DNA from 3 places in the Planococcus kocurii genome. Region 2 is predicted to be linked to each of the others. Evidence: riboswitches for the same ligand, from Rfam matches in the RefSeq annotation. Region 2 holds a riboswitch; each other region holds the start of a gene.
The links. Region 2 has a riboswitch for cobalamin ahead of AUO94_RS11930 (ABC transporter substrate-binding protein). Riboswitches for the same ligand answer to the same signal wherever they lie in the genome.
Positions count from the first base shown of each region.

Region 1: it holds a riboswitch for cobalamin, as region 2 does, so the genes downstream of both, AUO94_RS09690 (acyl-CoA thioesterase) here and AUO94_RS11930 (ABC transporter substrate-binding protein) in region 2, are expected to answer to the same signal.
Region 3: it holds a riboswitch for cobalamin, as region 2 does, so the genes downstream of both, AUO94_RS00100 (ATP:cob(I)alamin adenosyltransferase) here and AUO94_RS11930 (ABC transporter substrate-binding protein) in region 2, are expected to answer to the same signal.

Region 1 is NZ_CP013661.2:1,967,127-1,970,338, reverse strand. It holds gene AUO94_RS09695 (ribonucleoside-diphosphate reductase subunit alpha) at 1-1,425, opposite strand, end outside; gene AUO94_RS09690 (acyl-CoA thioesterase) at 1,427-1,912, opposite strand; cobalamin riboswitch at 2,061-2,237, opposite strand; gene AUO94_RS09685 (PAS domain S-box protein) at 2,334-3,110, opposite strand.
Region 2 is NZ_CP013661.2:2,420,146-2,423,357, forward strand. It holds gene argS (arginine--tRNA ligase) at 1-1,594, shown strand, start outside; cobalamin riboswitch at 1,639-1,825, shown strand; gene AUO94_RS11930 (ABC transporter substrate-binding protein) at 2,000-2,971, shown strand; gene AUO94_RS11935 (FecCD family ABC transporter permease) at 2,955-3,212, shown strand, end outside.
Region 3 is NZ_CP013661.2:4,228-7,439, reverse strand. It holds gene AUO94_RS00110 (arylamine N-acetyltransferase family protein) at 1-391, shown strand, start outside; gene AUO94_RS00105 (ABC transporter substrate-binding protein) at 462-1,406, opposite strand; gene AUO94_RS00100 (ATP:cob(I)alamin adenosyltransferase) at 1,403-1,951, opposite strand; cobalamin riboswitch at 2,115-2,308, opposite strand; gene AUO94_RS00095 (HNH endonuclease) at 2,364-3,212, opposite strand, start outside.

The DNA.
Region 1 (3,212 bases), 450 kb from region 2:
GTCTTCATCAGTATATTCTTTAACAATAGTAGTAGCTGACATATTTTGCATAATTTCTGTACACAAGTTACTGCAATAAATCGATGTCAGCCCGCGACCTCTTGTGTGCTTGTTCGGATTTTGACGATTGACTTCGTCACGGTAAAACATATACGGTGTGCCAGTTTCTAGCTGAGACACCATGATGCGCGCCATAATTTCCATTGCGCGATACGTTTTACGCGGCAATAACGGATGATCAACTGCTTCTTGGTATTTTTCGCTAAAGTATTTGGAATCTTTTTCATCGTAAAAATCTTCAAGTCCTAATGCGTTGCCATTCGCATCTTTCCAGCCCATCACTTGCTTGACTTGGTGTGGACAGAACGTATGCCATTCCCCAATACTGCGTCCGTTTTCGTCTTTTTCTTGCAGACGCTCCATAAACAAATCTGGAATTGATACACCTGTGAAAATATCATGTGCTTTGCGGCGCTCGTCGCCATTATTGGTTTTCAAATCCAAGAAGCCGTTCATAATGTCTTTATGGAAGACGTCTAAGTAAATCGCGACTGCTCCTTGACGCTGACCTAGCTGATCGACACTGACCGCTGTATCATTAAGCAAACGAATCCACGGTACGACACCCGAAGAATTGCCTTTGAATTTTTTAATGTCTGAGCCTAACGCTCGCACTTTGCCGTAATAAATGCCGATGCCCCCACCATCTTTACTAAGGCGCGCGATATCCCAGTTGTTTAAGTAAATGCCGTCTAAAGAATCGTCTACCGTATCGATAAAACACGAAGACAATTGCCCAAAACTTTTACCTGCATTCGATAAAGTTGGAGTCGCAACGGTCATATACAAATGACTCATCGCCCAATACGCTTCTTTAACGAGCTCTAATCGACGCTCTTGCGGCTCATTTTGCATTAACGTCATGGCAATAACTAAAAAGCGCTCTTGCGGAAGTTCAAACAACTGCCCTTCATAGTCTTTTGCCAAATAACGATCTGCCAGTAAAAACAAACCGATGTAGTTAAATAGCAAATCCCGACTCGGCTCGATTTCTTGACCTATTTCTGTAATCTCTTCTTGAGAATAAGAAGCTAAGAGCTCTTTTGAGTAGATCCCGACTTGTGTTAATGCTTTGATTAACTCATAAAAGTCACCATATTTTTCAGTAGCGGAATAATTGCGGCTGCTTGCGGCTTTCTTATACAAATCACTGACATACAACTCTGCCGCTACGTAAGTCCAGTCTGGCTCGTCCATTGTGATACGATTTAATGCATAAAGTAAGGATTGCTCGCCTTTTGCTTGTTCAGCGAGTTTTGCTGCTCGCTCTAGTAGCTCGCGCGTATCTAGTCCATAAACCTCAGTTGCTCGCTTGAGCGCTTTTTCTACTGCGTCCATTTCTGTTGTATCTGTTTTCATATTCATATCAGCATAACTCCTTTGCGAATTCGTTCACTTTCATGCGTCGCTGTTTCCGCTCCTGTGCGCTTTTAAATAATTCTTTTTCAGCAGGAGTTTCTGGTATAACACCAACGACCGGTGTCGGTTTGCCGTCACTGTCGACTGCAACCATTGTCAAAATAGCTGTCGTCGTCAAATTTCTATTGCCGGTTTCAATCTGCTGACATTCTGCTTTAACATACACTTCCATCGATGTTCTTCCTGTCGATATTACAACACCTTCTAAGATGAAAATGTCCCCTACTTTAGCGGAAGATAAAAAATTCACCGTATCAATCGAAGCTGTAACGACTGCTTTTCCGCTGTGCCTCATGGCAGTAATAGCGGCAATTTCATCAATATACGCGAGTACGGTTCCACCGAATATCGTTCCTAAATGATTCGTATCAGGTGGCAACACTAACTTTGTTTGAATGGTTCTTGCCACACCTGCTGCTAATGGTTCTGTCATGATTGCATTTCCTCCTTCTATGTAAAACAAAAAAACCCATCCTCTCAGGGAGGATGGGGTGGAAAACGCAGAATAGCGGAGAAAGGCAGCAAAAAATAGCTGCTCGCGCAGAATATCTTCGTTATCCTTCTCAACTCCCGGAGAAGATCATAAACTTAGAACAAAGGCAGGTTTCCTGGCTTGTGCGTCATCCTCTGCTATCTCCTTCCCGTCCATTGGACAGTGGATTGTGATAGCTCGTCAGCACTTACAGTTGCGGGTACAGCTCCGGTATTACCGGATTCCCTTTTAAGCCTTTTCAGGCACCTTTATCACTATTTTCACTACATATAGTTATCTGAATAATAAAAAACACTAAATGTTGTATCTATACACTATAAACCACTTTCATACTTTTAACAAGACTATTTACAAACTCGTGTTAATTAGCCGTCAAATATTGTTTTAACGCTTGTTTTACGGTACTCATTGTCTTTAGTTTGCTAAAGTCTACGCGCACATCGACAGCTTTTAATGCCAGTTCAGGACGAATTCCTGTAAAAATAAGCTGAATGCCTAACAAGCGCATGATTTGATCAATTTTGTATAGAAATTCTGCAACCACATTATCAATATTATAAATCCCTGAAACATCAATAATGAGACAATGCAAATTTTCTCCTTGAACTTTCTGCGGGATAATATCCAGCAGGCGCATACTCCGATCCCCATCGACTGATCCTACAAGTGGCAACACAGCTAGTCCATCAATAATCGGAACAATTGGTGCTGAAATTTCGTTTTTAAGTTGGCGTAAGTCATGCGACATTTTTTTCTGAAGCGTGATATCACGCATAGTGGACTGGATGGCTACCGTTTCTCCGTACTGAACTGGGTAACAATACAATTCAACATCGGCTAAAGTCCCGTCAAAACGTCTAACAGTCGTTTCCATCAACTCTCCAATTGTACGATTTTCCATCCCTTTTTGAATTCGCTTCGTAATTAATTCTTTGTAGTCGTCTGTAAAGACCTCTACTACATCTGCGCCCACAACTTCTTCTTGCTTCGCTTTAAAAAATTCAGCACCTGATTGGTTTATATATAAAACCTTCTGATTTGAATGGATAATTGTTGTTTCGTCAGAATAATTCACAATGTCCTGATACATTTTTTCTTTTTCTGGAATACTTGCTAACGAAGTTGGTGCATTCGGCATATCCCTTCACCCCTTCCGTTTCGGAAACTATCTACATCCTATTTTACACTTTTTCGAGAAAACTTTCAGTGTTAAGTAACACGTAAAAACAGCTGATCTATT
Region 2 (3,212 bases):
GTTAACAACAGAATCAGTTGAAGTACAGTTGGAATCACCGAGAGATAAAACAAATGGCGATTATGCAACGAATATTGCGATGCAATTAACACGTTTGGCGAAAAAGCCACCTCGTGCAATTGCCGAAGCGATTGTAGCAAATCTTGATAAAGATGCAGCGAACATCCAAACAGTAGATATTGCTGGACCCGGATTTATCAACATTACAATCAAAAAAGATTATTTGCAGGACGTTGTCAAAACGGTACTAGAGCAAAAAGTAGATTACGGGCGTTCAACGGCAGGCGGCAATGAGCGCATCCAAGTCGAGTTTGTTTCGGCTAATCCAACTGGAGACCTGCATTTAGGGCATGCGCGTGGCTCGTCAGTCGGCGATTCGCTATGCAACATTCTAGACTTGGCTGGATATGATGTATCTCGTGAATATTATATTAACGATGCCGGTAACCAAATTAACAATTTGGCTTTATCGATCGAAGCGCGTTATTTTGAAGCACTTGGCAAAGGCGACAGCATGCCAGAAGATGGCTACCGTGGCCAAGATATTAAAGACATCGCAGAAGCGCTGGTTCAAGAACATGGCGATAAATTTGTTAGCATGACGCATGAAGAGCGTTTTGAAACATTCCGTCAACACGGGTTAAAAGTGGAATTAGCTAAACTGCAACAAGATTTAGCAAACTTCCGCGTTGAGTTTGATGAATGGTACCCAGAATCATCCTTATACAAAAACGGTAAAATCGATGAAGCATTAGCTAAGCTCCGTGCAAATGGTCATGTCTTTGAAGAAGAAGGCGCTACATGGTTCCGGTCAACAACATTTGGAGATGACAAAGATCGTGTCTTAATTAAAAATGATGGCACGTATACGTATTTAATGCCGGATATTGCCTACCATGAAGATAAATTGCAACGCGGTTTTGGCAAGCTGATCAACGTTTGGGGTGCTGACCATCACGGTTATATTCCACGGATGAAAGCAGCGATCGAAGCGCTTGGTTATGACCGTGATACACTTGAAGTGAGCATTATTCAAATGGTGCAATTGTACAAAGACGGCGAAAAAATGAAGATGAGTAAACGTACAGGAAAAGCGGTAACGATGCGCGAACTAGTCGAACTAGTTGGACTAGATGCCGTTCGTTATTTCTTCGCGATGCGTTCAGGCGATTCGCATATGGACTTTGATTTGGATTTGGCCGTTTCACAGTCCAACGAAAACCCGGTTTATTACTCGCAATATGCGCATGCTCGTATTAGCTCAATCTTGCGTCAAGCAGAAGAACAAGGTTTACTAGCTTCAGAAGAGCATTTAAACTTGTTGACTTCTGAAAAAGAAATTGATGTTTTGAAAAAAATTGGGGATTTCCCACAAGTCATCGCAGATGCAGCGAAACAACGTGCACCTCACCGTATTACAACGTACATTCAAGAATTGGCGTCAAATTTCCATAGTTTCTACAATGCCAATAAAGTATTAGATGCAGCAAACGCCGAAATGACAAGTGCTCGTTTGGCATTGATCACGGCTGTGAAAACAACGTTAGCGAATGCACTCAAAACAGTCGGCGTCGAAGCTCCTGAAAAAATGTAAGCGAAAGCTAAACGGTTACGTGTATAATGAAACAGAATTAGAACTTAATAGCGATTCATAAAGGTGCTTATGTCTAAGAACATGAGTTAAAAGGGAAGCCGGTTCAACTCCGGCGCGGTCCCGCCACTGTATGTGAGAGGAATTTGCAATATGCCACTGAAGCAATGCTTTGGGAAGGTGCAAACACCAATGATCACAAGCCAGGAGACCTGCCTTTATGACAACACACCCATATGCCTGCGAGGAAAGGCTGGATGCGCATGCTTTTTTATGGCGTCCTTTCAATCCCTCGCAGAACTTTGCGGGGGATTTTGTTTTGTGTCAGTTTTAAGTAGTCCACAAATCAGCGTCCGCCTGCAGCGATTTTTTATAACAAAAACACGACACTCTAGGGGGATTTTAATGATGAACAAGTTTTGGGAGTTTGGAGCAACAGCGGGATTAGCAGCCGTTTTACTAGCAGGATGTGGAGATGCGGCAACACCTGAAGAGGATGTCGAAACACCAGCAGAACCACCGGCAGAAGTAGCGGAAGTTGAATATCCGGTAACCATTACAGATGCAGTCGGAGATGAAATTGTTATTGAAGAAGAGCCAGAAGCTATTGTCTCAATGATTCCATCGAATACAGAAATTGCTTATGAATTAGGATTAGGTGAAAAAATGGTCGGCGTATCCGATTATGATAACTACCCAGAAGAAACAACGGATGTTGAAAAAATTGGGGGACAAGAATTTAATGTAGAAAAAATTATTAGCCTTCAGCCAGACTTAGTACTTGCACACGAATCGGGACTAGGTGTTGGAGATGCTGGATTGCAACAATTACGTGATGCAGGCCTTGACGTATTCGTCGTTCAAAATGCGGCTAGTTTTGAAGAAGTTTACGATTCAATTACAGAAATTGCACAAGCGACAGGAACGATGGAAGCAGCAGAAAAACTAGTTTCAGAAATGGAAGTCCAAGTGGCTGAAATCGAAGAACTGGCAGCAACAATTGAAGAACCCAAAACGGTCTTTTTAGAAGTCGGCAGCCAACCGGACATTTACACAACGGGAAGCGGCACATTCATGGATGAAATGTTGACATTGATTAATGCGGAAAACGTTGCTGGCGAATTAGAAGGATGGGTTATTATGGACCCAGAAGCAATCGTTGCAGCAAATCCGGATGTTATGATCACGACAGAAGGCGATTATGTTGAAGATGCAGTCGGTCAAATTAAAAAACGTGGCGGCTTTGCAGAAGTAACAGCTGTTAAAGAAGATGCCATCTACAGCTTAAATTCGGATATGCTCACTCGTTCAGGACCACGTTTAACTGCAGGACTAATGGAAATGGCACAGGCAGTTTATCCTGATGTTTTCAATGAGTAAACATCTAGTAGCATACAGCGTCTCTCTGCTGATTTTAGTAGGAGCCGTATTGCTCGGGGTGACCGTTGGAACGGTTTCTATTTCACCAGTTGTGCTGTGGAATCCGTCATCAGATGAAGCGGCGGCCAATATTTTATGGAATATTCGCATGCCTCGCGTAATTTTGGCAGGGCTTGTTGGAGCAGCGCTAGCGATTGCGGGTGCTGCGTTCCAAGGGCTTTTAAAAAATCCATTGGCCGAT
Region 3 (3,212 bases), 1.1 Mb from region 2:
TGGAGACTCGACGGTGAGTCCAATTCCGCTTGGTGGTGAACGCCATACTGATCACAGTGGTACTTACCGCATCGAAAAAGTGGATGACGTTTATTATGATCTGATTCGTGAAAATGAAGAGAACGAAAAAGTGCTTTATAGATTTTCAACAGATGAAAAGCAGCTGGTTGACTTTCATGAAGGATGTGTCTTTAATCAAGTATCTAAAGACTCTTCTTTTACACACAATGACTTAGTCACTCGGGCAACTCAAAACGGACGAATTACTTTGTCAGATCATCAGTTAACACGCTCAGAAAATGGACAAAAAACAAAAATCGAGCTGTCTCCAGCCGATAAGAGGAACGTATTAAAAAGGGAGTTCGGAATAGATCCAGATAGCTTGAAATAACGCTATGATTTCAGGCATGTTTTACTGCATAAAAAAACTCCTCGCTTTTAAGGCGAGGAGTTTTTGTGTTTTAGTTAAATAAATCTGGGTAAATTGTTTTAGCTACTAATTCCACAGCGTCACCAATGCGCGGTCCAGGGCGTGATGTGATATCAGAATCCAAGAAAAAGACTTGATCGTTTTGAATCGCTTCGATATCGCTCCAGCCTTCACGTGCTTTGATCTCCCCGATTGGATCTTCCGTATAAGAAACCGTTGTTGTGATAATTTCTGGATTTCGTGTAATGACTTCTTCTTCTGAAATTTTTGGCCATCCTTCGAGGTCACCAAAGATATTTTCGACATTGGCATGGTTCAGTATTTCTTGTTGGAACGTTTTTTGACCTGCTGTATAAATTTCGGGCGAAGGACTGATTTCGAAAAACACTTGTTTTTTCGCTTCTACCCCTTCTATTTTTTCTTGTACTTCTTCAATTTGCTGCTGAATTGAGCTATTTAACGTATCCCCTTTGTCTTCAAGACCCATGACGGTCGAAATTTGTTCGATGTCGCCATACACATCTTCAAAAGATTGCGCTGATTCAATAACAAATACTTGGATACCTGCAGCTTCTAACTCTTCATAACCGGTTGGCGCACCTGTAGAATAACCGATGACGACATCTGGATCCATTTCAATGATGCGTTCTGCGTTAAAAACGACTGAATCTGAAACACGTTCAACTTCAGCTGCTTCTGCTGGATAATTATCATAATCAGTCGCGCCAATCACTTTTTCTCCTGCTCCAATGCCATACAAAATTTCAGTATTACTTGGAATAAGTGAGACAACTGTTTCAGGTACTTTTTCAAACGTCAACTCGTTGTCTAAATCATCTGTAACGGTATAGTTTGCTTGCTCCTCTCCTTTATTCGTTGGTTCTGCATCTGTTTTTTCTGTTGTTTCTGATTGACAAGCACCTAGAGTTAAAACAACTGCTCCGATAGCTACGTATTTGAACGAGGAAATTTTCATTGTTGATTGGTCACTTCTTTCTTTTTAGGTCTAGTTGGATAGGACTTGCTGACGAACGGGATTTCTTCCACTCCGTGATGCTGATTAACATAAACAGCCATCGTAAACAGCACGTTGGCTAACAAATTGGCATAATCAAAGAGAATGTTCGGTATTTCTTTTTCTAAACTCACTTTGTGCAAGGCCCTTACTGATTTTTTCGCTTCACTGCGACAAACATGCAGGACGCATGCAGCGTGTGTTCCTTGCGGCAAAACAAAATTACCGATTTTATCCTTTGTGAAGTTTACATAATAATCATACATGTTACTTAGCTCAATCAAGTCTTCCTCATGAACGGCTATTTTACCGCGAACTGAGCCGTTCAAATGATAAGCCATAGGTTGTAAAATCTGCAGATCTCGTTGTATAGCTTCTATATCTTGTGTCAGTGACAGGGCTTCTCCGATTCGGGTAGTCAACGAATCAGTCCTAATTTCAAAATCCACAGTAACTGCGGATTCCCGCATAAATGGATAACAAAGATAACGCATGTCTTTTTTCATCATTCCACCTCACTTCCGTTTGGTGAAGATCATGGCATTGAACGCTCTCTAAACAGCAAAAAGCCGCCCTCAAAAGAGGACGGTGGCATAGCTATTTAGAGACATACTTCAGCAGTCAAAATAGAAACGTTGCCGTATGATTCCCTTATCTTCCGAAGAGTAAAAATACGTTCAAAAAAAGGTAGGTCTCCTGGCTTGTGCATCGCTTTACTTTAAGAACCTTCCCGTTTAGTTGGTAACACTAAACAGTGGCATTTTCTTATTTCATACGCACTTACAGTTGCGGAAACAGCCCCGGAATCTAACCGAGTTCCCTGTTATGCTGACGAATCAGCACCTTTTTTCTGCATGATTATTCACTTGTTTCTAGTGTAGCATATGTCGTACGACAAAAGACATACTTATCGAACGATTATTGTTGATTGACCAGCAGTTTCACTTTAGGCAGTTCGACAAAAACGATTCGTTTATGCCATCTTAAATAAAGAGCATGCTCTGGCGAAACGGGTATTTTTATCCCTCTTTTTAATTGGTAGGTGGGATAATGTTCTTCTGGAATTTGACTCGAAATACGGAGACTTCCACCTCCGGTAAATGCGATGAACCCCGCTGAATACAAAGCAGCATGATTGGCACAAAGTAAGATGCCATTAAAAGCATCTAGCCGTTCTTCAGCTGAGCTGTCTTTCCAAGGCTTGGCATGCGTCGCTTTCAACACAGCGTCAATACCAATTCCACAAAGTGGACATTCTCCGTTCCAAAGCGGCAATAAACTTTCTCTGAATTGTTCTTTACCTCTACGCATTTTCATTTTGATTTGTAGTTCTGCTTCTGCAATCAAGCTGATTAATGGATCATGCTCTGTTTTTTTAATCACTTCCATTGACAACTCCAATTGTTCGACTTCCAAGGTGAAAATATTTAAGGCGCTAATTAGTTCTAAAAATTTCATCGCCAGTTCTTCATTGCATGGATACAAATAACCTGAATTGCCACTAGCATCTTCTTGAAATGCCGCGTATTTTACGGGCAGTAAAGGCTCTATGTCGCTAAAAAACGCCTTAATGGATAACGGATTGTCCAATTCGCGATAAACAGCCCGTGCGATAAATGCCTCTTCAGTACTGTCCTGCTGCTCGTCTGTACTTTTAGGTTTGGTTCCATGTTTACAATCTTCTCGTACATGACTAATAGCTACTAAAAATCCTTTTACATAATGAAAAACGATATCGCCTTTTTTTAACTCCTGCATTCGTTTCCA